Regions from separate parts of the Blautia caccae genome, predicted to be linked through region 2. Evidence: riboswitches for the same ligand, from Rfam matches in the RefSeq annotation. Region 2 holds a riboswitch; each other region holds the start of a gene.
What was found. Region 2 has a riboswitch for ZMP and ZTP ahead of pflB (formate C-acetyltransferase). Riboswitches for the same ligand answer to the same signal wherever they lie in the genome.
Positions count from the first base shown of each region.

Region 1: it holds a riboswitch for ZMP and ZTP, as region 2 does, so the genes downstream of both, WMO65_RS22190 (formate--tetrahydrofolate ligase) here and pflB (formate C-acetyltransferase) in region 2, are expected to answer to the same signal.
Region 3: it holds a riboswitch for ZMP and ZTP, as region 2 does, so the genes downstream of both, WMO65_RS17145 (IMP cyclohydrolase) here and pflB (formate C-acetyltransferase) in region 2, are expected to answer to the same signal.

Region 1 is NZ_JBBMFP010000027.1:35,253-41,101, reverse strand. Features, by position in the region: gene WMO65_RS22195 (formate/nitrite transporter family protein) at 1-22, opposite strand, end outside; gene WMO65_RS22190 (formate--tetrahydrofolate ligase) at 125-1,810, opposite strand; ZMP/ZTP riboswitch at 1,923-2,009, opposite strand; gene WMO65_RS22185 (carbohydrate kinase family protein) at 2,102-3,070, opposite strand; gene dltA (D-alanine--poly(phosphoribitol) ligase subunit DltA) at 3,441-4,985, shown strand; gene dltB (D-alanyl-lipoteichoic acid biosynthesis protein DltB) at 4,982-5,849, shown strand, end outside.
Region 2 is NZ_JBBMFP010000009.1:129,743-135,591, reverse strand. Features, by position in the region: gene thiM (hydroxyethylthiazole kinase) at 1-328, shown strand, start outside; gene thiE (thiamine phosphate synthase) at 315-974, shown strand; gene WMO65_RS11895 (HAD family hydrolase) at 971-1,621, shown strand; gene thiD (bifunctional hydroxymethylpyrimidine kinase/phosphomethylpyrimidine kinase) at 1,618-2,427, shown strand; ZMP/ZTP riboswitch at 2,519-2,598, shown strand; gene pflB (formate C-acetyltransferase) at 2,691-4,943, shown strand; gene pflA (pyruvate formate-lyase-activating protein) at 4,930-5,697, shown strand.
Region 3 is NZ_JBBMFP010000016.1:78,238-84,086, forward strand. Features, by position in the region: gene WMO65_RS17135 (helix-turn-helix transcriptional regulator) at 1-531, shown strand, start outside; gene WMO65_RS17140 (class I SAM-dependent rRNA methyltransferase) at 553-1,752, shown strand; ZMP/ZTP riboswitch at 1,968-2,046, shown strand; gene WMO65_RS17145 (IMP cyclohydrolase) at 2,138-2,851, shown strand; gene WMO65_RS17150 (phosphoribosylaminoimidazolecarboxamide formyltransferase) at 2,879-4,057, shown strand; gene WMO65_RS17155 (NAD(P)-dependent alcohol dehydrogenase) at 4,262-5,311, shown strand; gene WMO65_RS17160 (LacI family DNA-binding transcriptional regulator) at 5,605-5,849, shown strand, end outside.

The DNA of each region.
Region 1 (5,849 bases), on a different contig from region 2:
CATTGAATTCATCAAAATACATACATTTTCCCCCGCTTCTTTAGCTAAATTATGTATACAAAATTCAGGTACGGCTTAACCGTACCTGAATTGTCCTATATTTAGTTTTCAATATGAATTTTGCTTAGAACAGACCGGAAATCTTTCCTGTCTCGTCAACATCGATTCTCTCTGCAGCCGGAACTTTCGGCAGACCGGGCATGGTCATGATCTCTCCGGTAAGAGCAACAATGAAGCCGGCACCTGCGGAAATCTTCAGGTTACGAACTGTTACTTCAAAGTCTTTCGGTGCGCCCAGTTTTGTCTGGTCATCTGTCAGGCTGTACTGTGTCTTAGCCACACAGATCGGGCAGTTTCCATATCCGAGAGCTTCTAACTGAGCAGCCTGTTTCTGCGCATTTGCAGTCAGAACAGCTTTCTTGCCGCCGTAGATCTTCTGAACGATCTGGTTTAACTTGTCCTCAATGCTTCCTTCCAGTTCATAGGAGAAAGTAAAGTCATTCGGTTCTTCCACAAGACGTACCACTTCTTTAGCCAGTGCAACGCCGCCTTCGCCGCCTTTTGCCCAAACTTCGGAAAGTGCAACATTAACGCCCAGTTCTTTACATTTTGCTTCTACCAGGTCAAGCTCTGCCTTGGTATCTGTCGGGAATGCGTTGATTGCAACAACACACGGCAGTTTGTAAACGTTTGTGATATTGCTTACATGTTTCAGTAAGTTCGGGAGACCTTTTTCCAGTGCTTCCAGGTTCTCGTTGTTCAGTTCTGCTTTCGGCACGCCGCCGTTGTATTTCAGGGCACGTACAGTAGCTACGATAACAACTGCGCTCGGTGTCAGGCCAGCCATACGGCATTTGATATCCAGGAATTTCTCTGCGCCTAAGTCAGCACCGAATCCTGCTTCTGTGATAGCGTAATCGCCTAATTTCAGTGCCATCTTGGTAGCGATCACAGAGTTACATCCGTGAGCGATATTAGCGAATGGTCCGCCGTGAACGATTGCGGGTACATGCTCCAGAGTCTGAACCAGGTTCGGTTTCAGAGCGTCTTTCAGCAGTGCGCACATAGCCCCTTCTGCATGTAAGTCATGAGCTGTAACAGGTTTCTGCTCGGAAACCTTACCATATGTATAACCAACGATGATTCTTCCCAGTCTTTCCTTCAGGTCTGTAATGTCTTTTGCCAGACATAGAACAGCCATGATCTCGGAAGCAACTGTGATATCGTATCCGTCTTCTCTCGGACAGCCGTTTGTCTTTCCGCCCAGACCATCAACTACGAAACGAAGCTGGCGGTCATTCATGTCAACACATCTTCTCCAGGTAATCTTTCTTGGGTCAATGTTCAGGTCGTTGCCCTGATAAATATGATTATCCAGCATTGCTGCCAGCAGATTGTTTGCCGCACCGATTGCGTGGAAGTCACCTGTAAAATGCAGGTTGATATCTTCCATTGGAACTACCTGTGCATAACCGCCGCCTGCAGCACCGCCCTTTACACCGAATACCGGTCCCAGGGATGGCTCACGGAGCGCTACCATTACATTTTTACCTAATTTCTGAAGGCCATCAGCCAGACCTACGGTTGTGGTTGTCTTTCCTTCTCCGGCAGGTGTCGGGTTGATAGCTGTAACCAGAACCAGTTTTCCGTTCGGTTTATCAGATTCTTTTAACAGATTGTAGTCAATTTTAGCTTTGTACTTACCGTACTGCTCCAGATATTTATCATCAATACCTGCTTTTTCTGCAATCTTGGTAATTGGCTCCATTGTGCACTCCTGTGCGATTTCGATGTCTGTTTTGAATCCCATGTTAATACCCTCCTTTTCATGGCAATAGTCTTGTTTTCTGCATGATTCCGCCGCTGTCTGCATATGAATGCTTTTGAAAAAAAAGGGCAACATTTGTCAATTACACAATTACAAACGTTGCCCAGACGGTCGGCTCTCACTTACATTTTGATTTCACTGTGGTGCTCCACATTGTAATCCGTCAGAAATCAAAACTATTATTTTGTTATGTCTATAATTTATCACAATTTCCGATTACTGTCAATGCTGTATTATATTAAAAATTCACAACAACATTTCGACAATTTTACTCTATTTTCCGGCGATAAACGTTAATACTTCTTCTTTTTTGGGCATAACACGGAGTGCCCCTTTCTTTGTAGTGATAAGAGAGGAAGCTCCGTTGGAGAATTCCAGCATTTCATAGAGCTGGTCCTCTGTAAGACCCTCAATTCCGTGCTCCAGCACATAATTCAGTGCGCATGCACCGAAGGTATCGCCTGCTCCTGTTGTCTCAATAGTATTCTCCTGCAGGAACGGTGCGTGGAATACTTCCCTGCCCTCATGGAACGCTGTGCTTCCCTCTTTTCCCATGGTCACGTTCATCAGCTTCAGATTCGGATACCGGGACAGCAGCATATGGGCGCCTTCCTTCACATCTTTCGTCCCGGTCATGAATTCCAGCTCTTCCTCGGAAATCTTCAGGAGGTCACATTTTGAAAGACCGTATGCGATCTGTTCTTTTGCAAGCTCCATGCTGCTCCACAGCGGAGGGCGCAGGTTCGGGTCAAAAGAGATGAGAAGTCCCGCTTCTCTAGCAATATCAATAGCCTTTGCAGTCGCCCGGCGCACACCCTCATGGGTCATGGACAGGGTGCCGAAATGAAAGGCTCTGGCTGATTTTATGTATTCTTCGTCTATCTGGTCAACGCTCAGCATCATGTCCGCACCGGGATTTCTGTAAAACGCAAAGTCCCTGTCCCCATCCTCAAAAGTATGGACAAACGCCAGTGTTGTGTGGACTTCCTGATCCTCATACAAATGACTGGTATCGATTCCCAGGCTGTTCAGCGTATTTCTCAGGGATGTACCGAACTGGTCTTTACCCACAACTCCCAGAAAAGATGTCTTTTTTCCAAGATTATTGAGCATAGCCAGCACATTACACGGCGCTCCGCCGGGATTTGCCTCAAAAATGGGGTTGCCCTGTCCGCTCACTCCGTTTTCCGTAAAGTCGATCAAAAGCTCACCAAGCGCGATAACGTCAAAATTCTTGTTCATATATGTTCTCCTTGTCCGTTTTATTCTACTGTGAATTATATTCGTTTTGCCTGCTTTACGCAAGTACCGCGGCACAATTATTCATAAAAAATACATTGTATGTAGAATTATTGTAACTGTTCAGTCAGGTCTGCGCATTTACTGCGCTGACCGTGCAAAAGAGTAGTGGCGGCAGGTATTCGCCCCATCGCGAAGCGATTTTTAATGGGCGAATACCCGTAACGATTCAGCTGGCTGAATAGTTACGAATTATTCTTAATGAATCGAAAGGTTTTCTTTAGAATTTCTTTAAAATTGAACCTGCTAATTCTTTTAAATTCTATGGTGTAATTAAGAAGGTAAGAAAAACGTCGAAATTGAGGTGAATTTTATGAATATATTGAACCAAATATGGGAATATGCCTCCATCTGCCCGGAAAGAACAGCCATCTGCTGCGACGGACAGTCTGTTACTTACAAAGAGCTGGAGTTATATTCTGAGCGTCTGGCCCGTCATATTGAGCAGCAATGCGGACAGAACTATGCCCCCATAGCTGTATACGGCCACAAACATCCCCTGATGCCTGCGGCATTTCTGGCCTGTGTCAAATCAGGCAGGGCTTACTGCCCCATTGACACCTCAGTGCCGGACTCCCGGGTGGAAATGATCCTGGATGCCCTGGATTCCCCGATTCTTCTCTCCCTCTCTCCTCTCCATGCGGACTGCAGGGATAAACGAATCCTTTCCCTGCAGGATATTGATGTCATGGTACATACAGATTTGTCCCGCATGGATAACCGCATGGGCGATACCGTACCCGAACCGGTTTCCGGGGATGATATCTTTTATATCATATTTACTTCCGGAAGCACAGGAACCCCAAAGGGCGTCACAATCACGGAAAGGAATCTCAGCAATTTCCTGGACTGGTCCATCACCCTGGGAACCTCCACCAATGCCAAAAAGGGAAAGGTATTCCTGAATCAGGCCCCCTTTTCCTTTGATCTGTCCGTAATGGATCTGTATACATGCCTTGCGGTGGGCGGAACTCTCTGGTGTCTGACAAAGGATGTGCAGAAGGATTACCAGAAACTGCTGGAATCCCTGAAACGATCGGATGCCGCAATTATGGTTTCCACACCATCCTTTGCCGATGTGTGCCTGTCAGACCCGGCTTTTGCACAGACGGCTCTGCCAAACCTTGGCCTGTTTCTGTTCTGCGGGGAAACCCTTGCCAACCGGACAGCCCGCAGGCTTCTGGAGCGTTTCCCCTCTGCAAAAGTCATGAACACCTACGGTCCCACGGAGTCCACCGTGGCTGTCACTCAGGTGGAAATAACGCCAGAGCTGGCTGCCGGCACTTCCCCTCTGCCTGTAGGCAGGCCAAAACCCGGCACCACACTGCAGATCTGCGGTCCCGACGGGCGCGTACTTCCTGAGGGAGAAAAAGGGGAGATCATCATACTGGGCAATACCGTAAGCCCCGGCTATTATCAGAACACACTGCAGACAGAAAAGCACTTTTTTACATACACAGAAGAGGGAATCCCCGCACAGGGATACCGCACAGGGGACAAAGGATATCTGAAAGACGGCATGCTATATTACTGCGGACGCATAGACCTGCAGATCAAGCTGCACGGATACAGAATCGAGCTGGAGGATATAGAGAACAATCTTCTCCGTCTCCCCCAGATAGAAAAAGCTGCCGTACTCCCCAACATAAAAGACGGGCGTGTCAAAAGCATCAGTGCCTATCTGGTCTGCCCCGGCATGACGGCGCCGGAGCGTACTTACGCGGAAATGCTGAAAGAGAGTCTGCGCACCTTCCTTCCGGAATACATGATACCGAAAAAACTCATCTTCATGGACAGGCTTCCCATGACCGGAAATGGCAAGGTTGACAGAAAGGCCCTCGGGAGCGCAGTTCTTTGAGTTTTTATGAAGGGCTTTCCTTCTTTATCTGCCTCTTTTTATTCCTGATTCCTGCCGTCATTCTGGGCATCATGGAAAAAAAGATGGGGCATTATACCCTGGCCGTATCCCTGGTCTTCATAGTACTGGTCTTCGGCCACAGCCCCGGACAGTTCCTCTATCTGCTTCTCTTTTACGGATGGTCCTATCTGGTGGTGCGCGGCTACGCTGCTGTCCGCGCCAAAAACGGCAGGAATGAAAAACAATACTACCTGTTCCTGGCAGCCATGCTGCTGCCCCTTATATTATGTAAACTATCGCCGCTGTTCCATATGAACATATTCGGATTCACCGGCATTTCCTATATGAGTTTCCGCAGCATCCAGATGGTCATAGAGATTTACGACGGAATCATTTTGGAGGTCCCACTCCTGGAATTTTCAGGATTCCTTCTTTTCTTTCCCTCCATCAGCTCCGGTCCCATTGACAGAAGCCGCCGGTTTCACGATGACTGGATGCGCATCCTGCCAAGGGCAGAATATCTGGACATGCTGGCAGAAGGTATCTTCAAACTACTGCTGGGCCTGGTCTACAAGCTGGCGCTGGGCACCCAGCTCTACACCCTTCTCACTATATGTGAGCAGTCCATGGGACGCCGGGACGCCCCCTGGTATTTCGCCGCAGGCTACGCCTGGCTGTACGGCTTCTACCTGTTCTTTGATTTTGCAGGCTATTCCCTCATGGCAGTGGGAACCGCCTATATTCTGGGTGTCAGGCTGCCGGACAACTTCCGCGCTCCATTTCGGAGCCTGGATATAAAAGAGTTCTGGGACCGCTGGCACATTACCCTGTCCCACTGGTTCCGCGATTTCCTCTTTACCCGTT
Region 2 (5,849 bases):
GATCGCCATAAGCGGCGCAGTGGATATTGTGACAGATACAAAAAACACATACATAATCAGAAACGGGCATCCCGTCATGGCAAAGATCACTGGCTGCGGATGTATGTTAAGCTCCCTCACCGCAGCCTATCTGGCTGCCAATCCTGACAGAAAGCTGGAGGCCGTGGCTGCTGCTGTCATCACCATGGGCCTGTGCGGGGAGAAGGCATATGAGAAAATGGCAGAGGAGAACAGCGGCAACGCAGGCTGCAGGAATCACCTGATCGATGAAGTATATAAACTGACCGGCCGGGAGCTGGAGAGAGGAGCAAAATATGAATTGCGTTGAGAAGAGAGAGTTGGTGAGGCGTGCCCTGCTTTTGTATGCCATTACGGACCGGTCCTGGGTGGGGGAAATGACACTTTACGAACAGGTTAAGGCGTCCCTGGACGGAGGTATCACGCTTCTGCAGCTCAGGGAAAAGGATATGCCGGATGATGAGTTCCTGCGCGAGGCAAAGGACATGAAGGCGCTGGCGGCCAGCTACCGCGTGCCCTTTATTATCAATGACAATGTGGGTATTGCGCTGGCTGTGGACGCGGACGGGGTACATGTGGGACAAAGCGATATGGAGGCGGGAAGCGCCAGGGAAAAACTGGGCCCTGACAAGATCATAGGCGTCTCTGCAAGAACCGTGGAGCAGGCTTTGCAGGCTGAAAAAATGGGCGCGGATTATCTGGGAGTCGGCGCGGTATTTTCTACCTCTACAAAAGAGGATGCAGATGTGATATCCCGGGAAACACTGCAGGAAATCTGCCGGGCTGTATCCATTCCCGTTGTGGCTATCGGAGGGATCAAGAAAGAGAATTTGATGCAGCTTGCCGGAAGCGGTGCCGCCGGAGTGTCTGTCATATCCGGTATCTACGGACAGCCGGATATCAGAAAAGCCTGTGAGGAGCTGCTGGCTCTGGCGAAGGAGATGACAGAAAAATGAGAGAAATAAAAGGGGCTGTCTTCGATGCGGACGGTACGCTGTTCGACTCTATGGGGCTGTGGGACCGGGCAGGGGAAATCTATCTGAGGCGGAAAGGAATCAGACCCGGGGAGGATACGAAGGAGCAGCTGGAGACCATGACCATGGAGGAATCCGCAGAGTATTTCCGCAGCAGTTACGGGATCCGCCTGGAACGCGATGAGATCATTGACGAATTCAACAGGATGATATATGACTGTTATGAAAAAGTGATTCGGATAAAACCGGGCGTTCTGCAGGTACTGGAGGATTTAAAGAGCCGTAATGTCAGAATGTGCATTGCCACATCTACGGACAGACCTCTGATCGAGGCAGCTCTTAAAAATAATGGGATTGATGGATATTTTACCGGCCTTCTCACCTGTACAGAGGCCGGAGCAGGCAAAAGAAATCCGCGCATTTATGAGCTGGCGATGGGGATTTTAGGTACAAAAAAAGAAGAAACTCTGGTGTTTGAAGATGCATATTTTGCCGCAGAGACAGCAAAAAAATCCGGGTTTACAGTGGCAGTTATACGCGATTTTTATTCGGAAAAGGACAGAGAAAAACTGTTGAAACTGGCAGATATTTATCTTGAAAGCTGGGAAGAATGGGGGAAAAACAGATGAAAAAGGTATTGACGATCGCCGGTTCGGACTGCAGCGGAGGAGCCGGGATACAGGCGGATATTAAGACAATAACCGTTCACAAAATGTACGCCATGAGTGTGATCACAGCTCTCACGGCACAGAATACAACAGGCGTATACGGTATCCGGGAAACAGATGCGGAGTTTGTGGCAAAACAGATGGACTGTGTTTTTACGGATATTCGTCCGGATGCAGTAAAAATCGGTATGATACCCAATGAAAAGATTATCCGTGTGATTGCAGAAAAGCTGAGAACATACCAGGTACAGGATGTAGTTTTAGACCCGGTCATGATTTCCACAAGCGGCAGCAGACTCATGTCCAAAGATGCGCAGGAAGCTCTGAAAGAAGAGCTTTTTCCTCTGGCAGCAGTGGTGACACCAAATCTTATGGAGGCGGAGGCACTCTGCGGATTTTCTGTCAGTACACCGTGTGAGATGGAGCGGGCAGCAGAAAAAATAGCGTGTTACGGTTCCGGCGCTGTCCTTTTAAAAGGCGGACATCTGGCAGATGGAGCTGATGACCTGCTGTATGAGAAAGGAAAATACATCTGGTTCTCTTCAAAGAGGATAGAAAATCCAAATACACACGGAACAGGATGTACACTTTCCTCGGCTATTGCCTGCAATCTTGCCGCCGGATACGCTCTGGAAAGAGCAATTAAGAACGCAAAAAATTATCTGACCGGTGCGCTGCAGGATGGACTTGATCTGGGTGCGGGCAGCGGTCCTTTGAACCACATGTACAGATTACCGCCTTTTGCAAATGGCTATCCATTCCGGTAATAGGTAATCTTTTCTGCAGCAATGTATACTAAAAAGAACATAAAAGTTCTATTCCTTTTATTGACAATTCTTAAAAAAATGCTTTATACTAAAAGTGTTATATGACTGGCGGAAGTGGAATGAACCACAGGGAGTATAACGTTGATTTAGCCGACCGTCTGGGCAGAAGCTGTCTGGATAGGACCGGCTTTTTTTAATGAGTCCGGTCACATTACAGTACAGTTTCCGACACAATTATTGTCTTAGAAGGAGGACTTGCAAAGATGAATAACTTCAAACAATGGGATGGATTTAAAGGTAGAATCTGGAAGGAAGAAGTCAACACACGTGACTTTATCCAGCACAACTACGCGCCGTATGAAGGAAACCAGGACTTCCTGGAAGGACCCACAGAAGCTACGGAAAAACTCTGGTCTGCACTTTCAAAACTGCAGAAAGAGGAACGTGCAAAAGGCGGCGTTCTGGATATGGATACGGAAATCGTATCCTCACTGACTTCCCATGGGCCGGGCTATATCAGTGAAGAATTAAAAGACCTGGAAAAGGTAGTGGGGCTGCAGACCGACAAACCGCTGAAAAGGGCATTTATGCCTTACGGTGGTATCAAAATGGCGGAAGATTCCTGCACATCCAATGGCTACACACCGGCTCCGGAACTTCATAAAATCTTTACAGAATATCACAAAACGCATAATCAGGGTGTTTTCGATGCGTACACACCGGAGATGAAAAAAGCCCGTCATAACAAGATTATCACAGGACTTCCGGATACCTACGGCCGCGGCCGTATTGTAGGTGACTACAGAAGAGTGGCACTTTACGGTATTGATTTCCTGATGGAAAAGAAAAAAGAAGATTACGATAACTGCGGCTGCGGTATCATGACAGATGAGATCATCCGTCAGAGAGAGGAGATCACCATGCAGTACCGCGCTCTGGCCGATATGAAGAAAATGGCTCAAAGCTATGGATACGATATCTCCAAACCGGCCGAGAATGCCAAAGAAGCAGTCCAGTGGCTGTATTTCGGCTATCTGGCAGCCATCAAGACACAGAACGGCGCTGCCATGAGCGTGGGCCGTGTGGGAACCTTCCTGGATATCTATATTCAGAGGGATCTGGAAAATGGCATGCTGACAGAGAAAGAGGCACAGGAACTGGTTGACCATTTTATCATGAAACTGAGAATGGTTAAATTTGCCCGCGTTCCTTCTTACAACCAGCTCTTCTCCGGCGACCCAGTCTGGGCTACCGTGGAGGTGGCAGGTATGGGACAGGACGGCCGTTCCATGGTGACTAAGACGGACTACAGAATCCTTCACACACTGGAGAATATGGGACCTGCGCCGGAACCGAACCTGACGGTCCTCTACTCATCCAGGCTGCCTGAAAACTTCAAGAAATATGCTGCTTATATCTCTGTGGAGACCAGTTCCATCCAGTATGAGAATGATGATGTGATGCGCCCTGTATGGGGAGATGATTACTCCATCTGCTGCTGTGTATCTGCTACACAGACAGGAAAAGAGATGCAGTTCTTCGGTGCCCGGGCAAACCTGGCAAAATGCCTCTTATACGCTGTCAACGGCGGTTTGGATGAGAAGTCAAGAGTGCAGGTTGGACCGGAATACAAACCGATCACCTCCGAATATCTGGAATATGATGAGCTGATCCGTAAATATGAGATCATGATGGACTGGCTGGCAGGACTGTATGTAAATACTCTGAACCTGATCCAGTACATGCATGACAAGTATTACTATGAAGCAGCGGAGATGGCACTGATCGATACCGATGTCCGCAGAACCTTTGCAACAGGAATCGCAGGATTTTCCCATGTGGTGGATTCCCTTTCTGCTGTAAAGTATGCCAAGGTGAAGGTGATACGCGATGAGGAAGGCGTGGCTGTGGATTTCGAGACAGAAGGAGACTTTCCGCGCTACGGAAATGATGATGACCGGGCGGATGATATTGCAGTCTGGCTGCTTCACACATTCCTTGAGAAGCTGAAAAAATACCCCACCTACCGCAATTCCGAGCCTACAACCTCAATCCTGACCATCACATCCAATGTGGTTTACGGCAAGGCCACAGGCGCTCTTCCGGACGGCAGAAAAGCAGGAGAACCCCTTTCACCGGGAGCTAATCCAAGCTACGGTGCTGAGAAAAACGGTCTTCTGGCTTCCTTAAACTCTGTTGCCAAGCTCCCGTATGAGTGGGCACTTGACGGAATTTCCAACACACAGACCATCAATCCGGGTGCCATCGGACATTCCGAGGAGGAGAGGATCAACAATCTGGTCCACATACTGGACGGATACTTTGACCAGGGCGCACACCACTTAAATGTAAATGTGTTTGGCATAGAGAAGCTGGTGGATGCCATGGAACATCCGGAAAAAGAGGAATACGCTAACTTTACCATCCGTGTATCCGGCTATGCGGTGAAATTCATTGACCTGACACGCGAGCAGCAGCTTGATGTGATTGCCCGCTCCGCACATGAGCGCATTTAGTTTGAGAAAAGGCTCCATCCATTCCATAGAAAGCTTCGGTTCCGTGGATGGACCGGGTGTCCGGTTTGTGATCTTTTTGCAGGGGTGCAAAATGCGCTGCCAGTTCTGCCACAATCCGGATACCTGGAGCACCAGTTCCATGGATATGATGTCAGCAGATGAGCTTTTAGGGCAGGCACTGCGCTATAAAGCATACTGGGGAGACAAGGGCGGAATCACTGTCAGCGGCGGGGAACCGCTGCTGCAGATGGATTTCCTGCTGGAGCTTTTTACCAAGGCAAAGGAGAATGGCGTGCATACGGTTCTGGATACATCCGGGAATCCGTTTTCCAGGCACGAGCCGTTTTTCCATAAATTCAACCGCCTTATGGAAGTCACGGATTTACTGCTTCTTGACATAAAAGAGATCGACAGCGAAAAGCATAAGATTCTGACAGGATGCAGCAACGAAAATATCCTGGATATGGCCGGATATCTGGCAGAGATCCGGAAGCCTGTATGGATTCGCCATGTTCTTGTGCCGGAGCGGAACGATTATGACGAAGACCTGATACAACTGGACGCGTTTGTTAAAAGCCTGGGCAATGTACAGCGTTTTGAGGTACTGCCGTATCACACACTGGGGATTTTCAAATGGCAGGATATGCGTATTCCCTACCCCCTGCAGGGAATCGAACCGCCCACAAAAGAGCGGGTGGAGAATGCAAACAGACTGCTTCATACAAGTGAATATACAGGTTATCAAAACGCATAAAAAGAGCGGCAGCGGAAAGACACGGGATTTCTGCTGCCGCTGCCTGTTTTTAGGTATATCTGTAAAATATAGTAATCCGGCGTTGAGTTTGTCCCGGTTTTATGCTATGATTAGAAACTGGCACAGTGATGAACTCTGATGCGGAAGGGAGC
Region 3 (5,849 bases), on a different contig from region 2:
GCAGGAATCCGGCACAGCGATTTTACAAAAAAGCATCCTTACATCCAGCCCTTCTATACGGAGGAGGAGACAGACCGGTTTAACCGCGTCTTTTCAGTGAGGATCGCAGCAGGTATCGGGATCATTCTGATGAGTATTGTGGCAGATGAACTGCAGAAGTTTCTGCCTGCGCCTTTTGGGGTGGAGGCATCCGCATTTTACAGCTTTGTGATGCTTCTCATGGTCAGTGTGGGTGTTATGCTTCTGGTCCATACAGGCCTTGCAAAAAGCAAATATAATATAGAGGAGTACAATAAAGAGCATGATCCGCTGTACCGTGAGCGTCTGACACCGGAGCAGCTGCGTATGCTGGATGAGGAAAGCCATATGCCGCTGGCTGCCAAATGGTCAGCCTGCATCATGATCGTGACAACGGCAGTTTTCCTGCTCTGGAGTTTTTTGCAGAATGCCTGGCAGGTGAGCTGGGTCCTATTCCCGGTAGGCGGCCTGTTCTGCGGAATCGCTTATATTGTGCTGGGACAGAAAAAATAGAGAAAATGGAGGAAGACACACATGAGTCTTGCAATTGCGACACTGAAGAAGGGGGAGGGACGTTCCCTGAAAGCGGGAGGTCCGTGGGTATATGACAATGAGATCGCCAGTATCCTGGGAAGTTTTGAGAATGGGGATATGGTGATCGTTCACGATTTTGACGGCTATCCCCTGGGCAGAGGATTTATCAATACCAACTCCAAAATCAGAATCCGTATGATGACAAGGAAGTCAGAGCAGGAAATAGATGAGGAATTTCTGAGGAAACGGGTGAGGGATGCCTGGGAATACAGGAAAAAAACAGTGGATACAAGCAGCTGCCGTGTGATCTTCGGTGAGGCGGATTTTCTGCCGGGACTTGTTGTGGATAAATTCTCTGATGTGCTGGTGGTACAGTCACTGGCACTTGGGATTGACAGGCTGAAGGGGAAGATACTGGAACTTCTGAAGGAGGAGATGGCCCGGGACGGTGTGGTGATCCGCGGTGTTTACGAGCGGAGTGACGCCAAGGTGCGAAGACAGGAAGGGATGGAACTGGTAAAAGGATTTATCGGGGAACCCTTTGATACAAAGGTGGAGATTTGCGAGAACGGCGTGAAGTATCTGGTGGATGTGGAAGACGGACAGAAGACCGGATTTTTCCTGGACCAGAAGTACAACAGACTGGCGATCCAGAGATTATGCAGGGATGCAGAGGTGCTGGATTGTTTCACGCATACAGGGTCATTTGCACTGAATGCAGGGATTGCAGGGGCAAAGAGCGTGCTGGGCGTGGATGCCTCAGAACTGGCTGTTGAGCAGGCAAGGGAAAATGCTGCGCTGAACGGGTTGTCAGAGACTGTAAAATTTGTGTGTGAGGATGTGTTTGAGCTGCTTCCCAGGCTGGAGGAGCAGGGGAAGAAGTTCGATGTGGTAATACTGGACCCGCCGGCGTTTACCAAATCGCGGAATTCTGTAAAGAACGCTGTGAAGGGGTATCGGGAAATCAATCTGCGGGCTATGAAGCTTGTGAAGGACGGGGGATTTTTGGCTACCTGTTCCTGTTCGCATTTTATGTCCTATGAGATGTTTACACAGACCATCGGGCAGGCGGCAAGAAATGTGCACAAAAGACTGCGGCAGGTGGAGTACCGGACACAGGCAGCAGATCATCCGATTCTTTGGGCCGCGGAGGAGTCTTATTATTTGAAATTCTATATTTTTCAGGTGTGTGAGGGATAAAAAGAAACGGACAGCAGACTATGCAGAGGGCCAGTCAGATATGGCTGGCCTGTTGGTACCGGCGCGGAGGGGCGCAGCGTATATTAGTGGGGATTTGCTTTTGCGGTAAAGCTGTCATTTTTGATCTTTTGCTCAAAATCCGCTATGGATTCTGCTCTGGCTGCAAAAATTGTCAAAAAAGCGTTGACAAGGGGAGAATTCCGTGATAATGTTTAAATTGCTTATATGACTGACGGAAGTGGAATGAACCACAGGGAGTATAAGTGTTGGAAGCCGACCGTCTGGGCAAGTATGTTCAGAGTGTGGGCTTTTTTTGTTGTTATGAAAAGTTGTCGGTTGGTCGGCAGCAGTTTATTATGGTCAAAATGAGAAGGAGAAGGAATTCATGAAAATGTTATCACTTGAAAATGAATTGAGAGAAAATGCGTACCCGGGCAGGGGAATTGTTATTGGTAAGTCTGAGGATGGAACAAAGGCAGTTACTGCATATTTTATCATGGGCAGAAGTGAGAACAGCAGAAACCGTGTGTTCGTTGAAGAGGGAGAGGGTATCCGCACCCAGGCATTTGACCCGTCTAAGCTGACTGATCCCAGCCTGATTATATATGCACCGGTACGTGTGATCGGAAATAAGACGATTGTCACCAACGGTGACCAGACAGACACTGTCTATGAAGGTATGGAAAAGGGAATCTCCTTTGAGCAGTCCCTGAGAACTCGTGAATTTGAGCCGGACGGCCCTAATTATACACCGAGAATCTCCGGTATCATGCAGGTGGAGAACGGCACATACCACTATGCCATGTCTATTTTAAAGAGCAATAACGGCAATCCTGAGAGCTGCTGCCGTTATACATTTACCTATGAAAACCCGGTTAACGGAGAGGGACATTTCATTCATACTTATATGCATGACGGCAATCCGCTGCCGAGTTTTGAGGGAGAACCGAAGCTGGTGGGAGTTCCCAATGATATCGATGCATTCACAAAAGATGTGTGGGAGAGCCTGAATGAGGACAATAAAGTATCTCTGTTTGTACGTTATATAGATATCGCAACCGGTGAGTATGAAACCAGGATCGTGAATAAAAATAAATAATAGAAAAGCATAAAGGAGAATCGGAATATGAAAGAATTAGCGTTAAAGTACGGATGTAATCCGAACCAGAAACCTTCCAGAATCTATGTGGCTGACGGCAGCGAGCTTCCTATCGAAGTTTTAAGCGGCAAGCCGGGATATATTAATTTCCTGGATGCTTTTAATGGCTGGCAGTTGGTGAAAGAGCTGAAAAAAGCCACAGGGCTTCCGGCAGCGACTTCCTTTAAACATGTGTCTCCGGCAGGCGCGGCAGTGGGACTTCCTATGACAGATGTGCTGAAAAAAATCTACTGGGTAGACGATATGGGCGAGTTATCACCGCTGGCATGTGCCTATGCGAGAGCAAGGGGCGCTGACAGAATGTCCTCCTTCGGAGATTTTATCTCCCTGTCTGATGTGTGTGATAAAGACACAGCAATGCTGATCAAGAGAGAGGTTTCCGACGGTGTTATCGCTCCCGGATATACCGATGAGGCACTGGAAATCCTGAAACAGAAAAAGAACGGCAACTACAATGTGATCAAGATCGACCCGGATTACCAGCCGGCTCCGCTGGAGCATAAAGAGGTATTCGGCATCACATTTGAACAGGGAAGACAGGAGCTTTCCATTGATGATGAGCTGCTTTCCAATATTGTGACAGAGAATAAAGAGATTCCTGCAAATGCGCTGATGGACCTGAAGATCTCTCTGATCACACTGAAATATACACAGTCAAATTCCGTCTGTTTCGTAAAAGACGGACAGGCGATCGGTATCGGCGCAGGCCAGCAGTCACGTGTACACTGTACCCGTCTGGCAGGCCAGAAGGCTGATAACTGGTGGCTGAGACAGTGCCCGAAGGTACTGGATCTGCCGTTTATCGACGGTATCCGCCGTGCTGACAGAGACAATGCCATTGATGTTTACATCGGTGAGGAATATATGGATGTTCTGGCTGACGGAGCATGGGAAAAAATCTTCAAAGAGAAACCGGAAGTGTTCACACGTGAGGAAAAACGCGCATGGCTGGACAAGCTGACAGATGTTACATTAGGTTCTGATGCTTTCTTCCCGTTCTCAGACAATATCGAGCGCGCTTACAAGAGCGGCGTAAAATACATCGCAGAGCCGGGCGGCTCCGTACGCGATGACGCAGTCATTGAGTGCTGCAATAAGTACAATATGGCGATGGCATTTACAGGCATTCGTCTGTTCCATCACTAATTGATTTCGCCTCCGCTTTGGGGCAGAGATAAGACCGGAATTTCCGGTTTTATCCCTGCCTCTTTTTTTATTATGGAAGAAATCGGAATAAAAAAATTCAAAGAAATTTGAAGGAAAAAGACATGAATTTCACTTGTGATATATACGTTTCTGACTTATAATGAAGTCACATAATGTACATTCATAAGAGGAGGAAAACAAGAGATGGAAGGCATGATGAAAGTAGCAATAATGACGGATATCCAGAAGATGGATTTTGAAGAAAGACCCATCCCCCAGCCAAAGGACGACGAGGTTTTGGTAAAGCTGGATTATGTGGGAATCTGCGGTTCTGACCTGCACTATTATGAGACAGGGGCAATCGGGGATTACGTGGTAAAACCGCCTTTCGTACTGGGCCATGAGCCGGGCGGAGTTGTAGTGGAAGTCGGTAAGGATGTTAAGCATCTGCAGGTTGGTGACCGTGTGGCACTGGAGCCGGGAAAAACCTGCGGACAGTGTGAATTCTGCAAGGAAGGCAAGTATAATCTCTGCCCAGACGTGGTATTCTTTGCAACTCCGCCGGTTGACGGTGTGTTCCAGGAATACGTTGCCCATGAGGCAAATCTCTGCTTCAAGCTGCCGGACAATGTCAGCACTCTGGAGGGCGCTCTGATCGAGCCTCTGGCAGTCGGATTCCATGCTGCGATCCAGGGAGATGCTCATCTGGGACAGAAGGCTGTTGTCATGGGCGCAGGCTGTATCGGTCTGGTCTCCATGATGGCTTTAAAGGCCAGAGGTGTCAGCGAAGTTTATGTTGTGGACGTGATGGATAAACGTCTGGAAAAAGCCATGGAGCTGGGTGCCACAGGCGTCATTAACGGTGCAAAAGAGGATGTTGTGGCTAAGGTCAAAGAGCTGACCGGCGGCAGAGGAACCGATGTGGTGATCGAGACTGCAGGCGCGGAAGTGACCTCCAGACAGGCGATCCTTATGGCAAGAAAAGGCTCTACCATTGTGTTCGTGGGATACAGCAGGACAGGGGAAGTGACCCTGCCTATGAGCATTGCCCTTGATAAGGAGCTGACCTTTAAGACCGTATTCCGCTATCGTCATATCTATCCTATGGCGATCCAGGCAGTTGCGGACGGCAAGATCAATCTGAAAGGTATTGTGACAGATGAATTCCCGCTGGATGAAGCGGACAAGGCTATGGAGTTCTCTATGAACAACAAGGCGGATATTGTGAAAGCAGTTATTAAGATTCATGAATAAATAATTAGATAGAAGAGGAGAGCCTCACTGGCAGCGAAATGCCGGTGAGGCTTTTTCTGTGCCGGGAAATCAGGGAGGCGGGACAGAAAAAAGAGGGATTTTATTAGTAAATTGAAAGAAATCATATGAAACTCATGAAACAAAAGTGAAATAAATGAAACAATATTGACATTTTACATGGCTGTTTCTATAATAAGTCTCATAAAGTTGGTTGAAAAGCACAAGGGAAGGGTAGAAAATACTGGAAAACATTGTAAAGTGCACAAAAGAGAGGTGATGTAAATGGGGCAACCATAAGAGATGTGGCGAAAAGAGCAGGAGTATCACCGGCCACTGTTTCAAGATATTTTCACGGGAAGAACATTGTGACAACAGAGGCGGCAAAGCGGATTGAGGAGGCTGTCCGGGAGCTTGCATATACACCTGTGTATAAGCAGAAAAACCCCGGTGTCATAGCTGTTCTGATTCCGAACCTGAAGCTGGCGTATTTCAGCGAGGTGCTGAGAGAGCTGCTGGAGGCCGTGCCGAGATACGGATA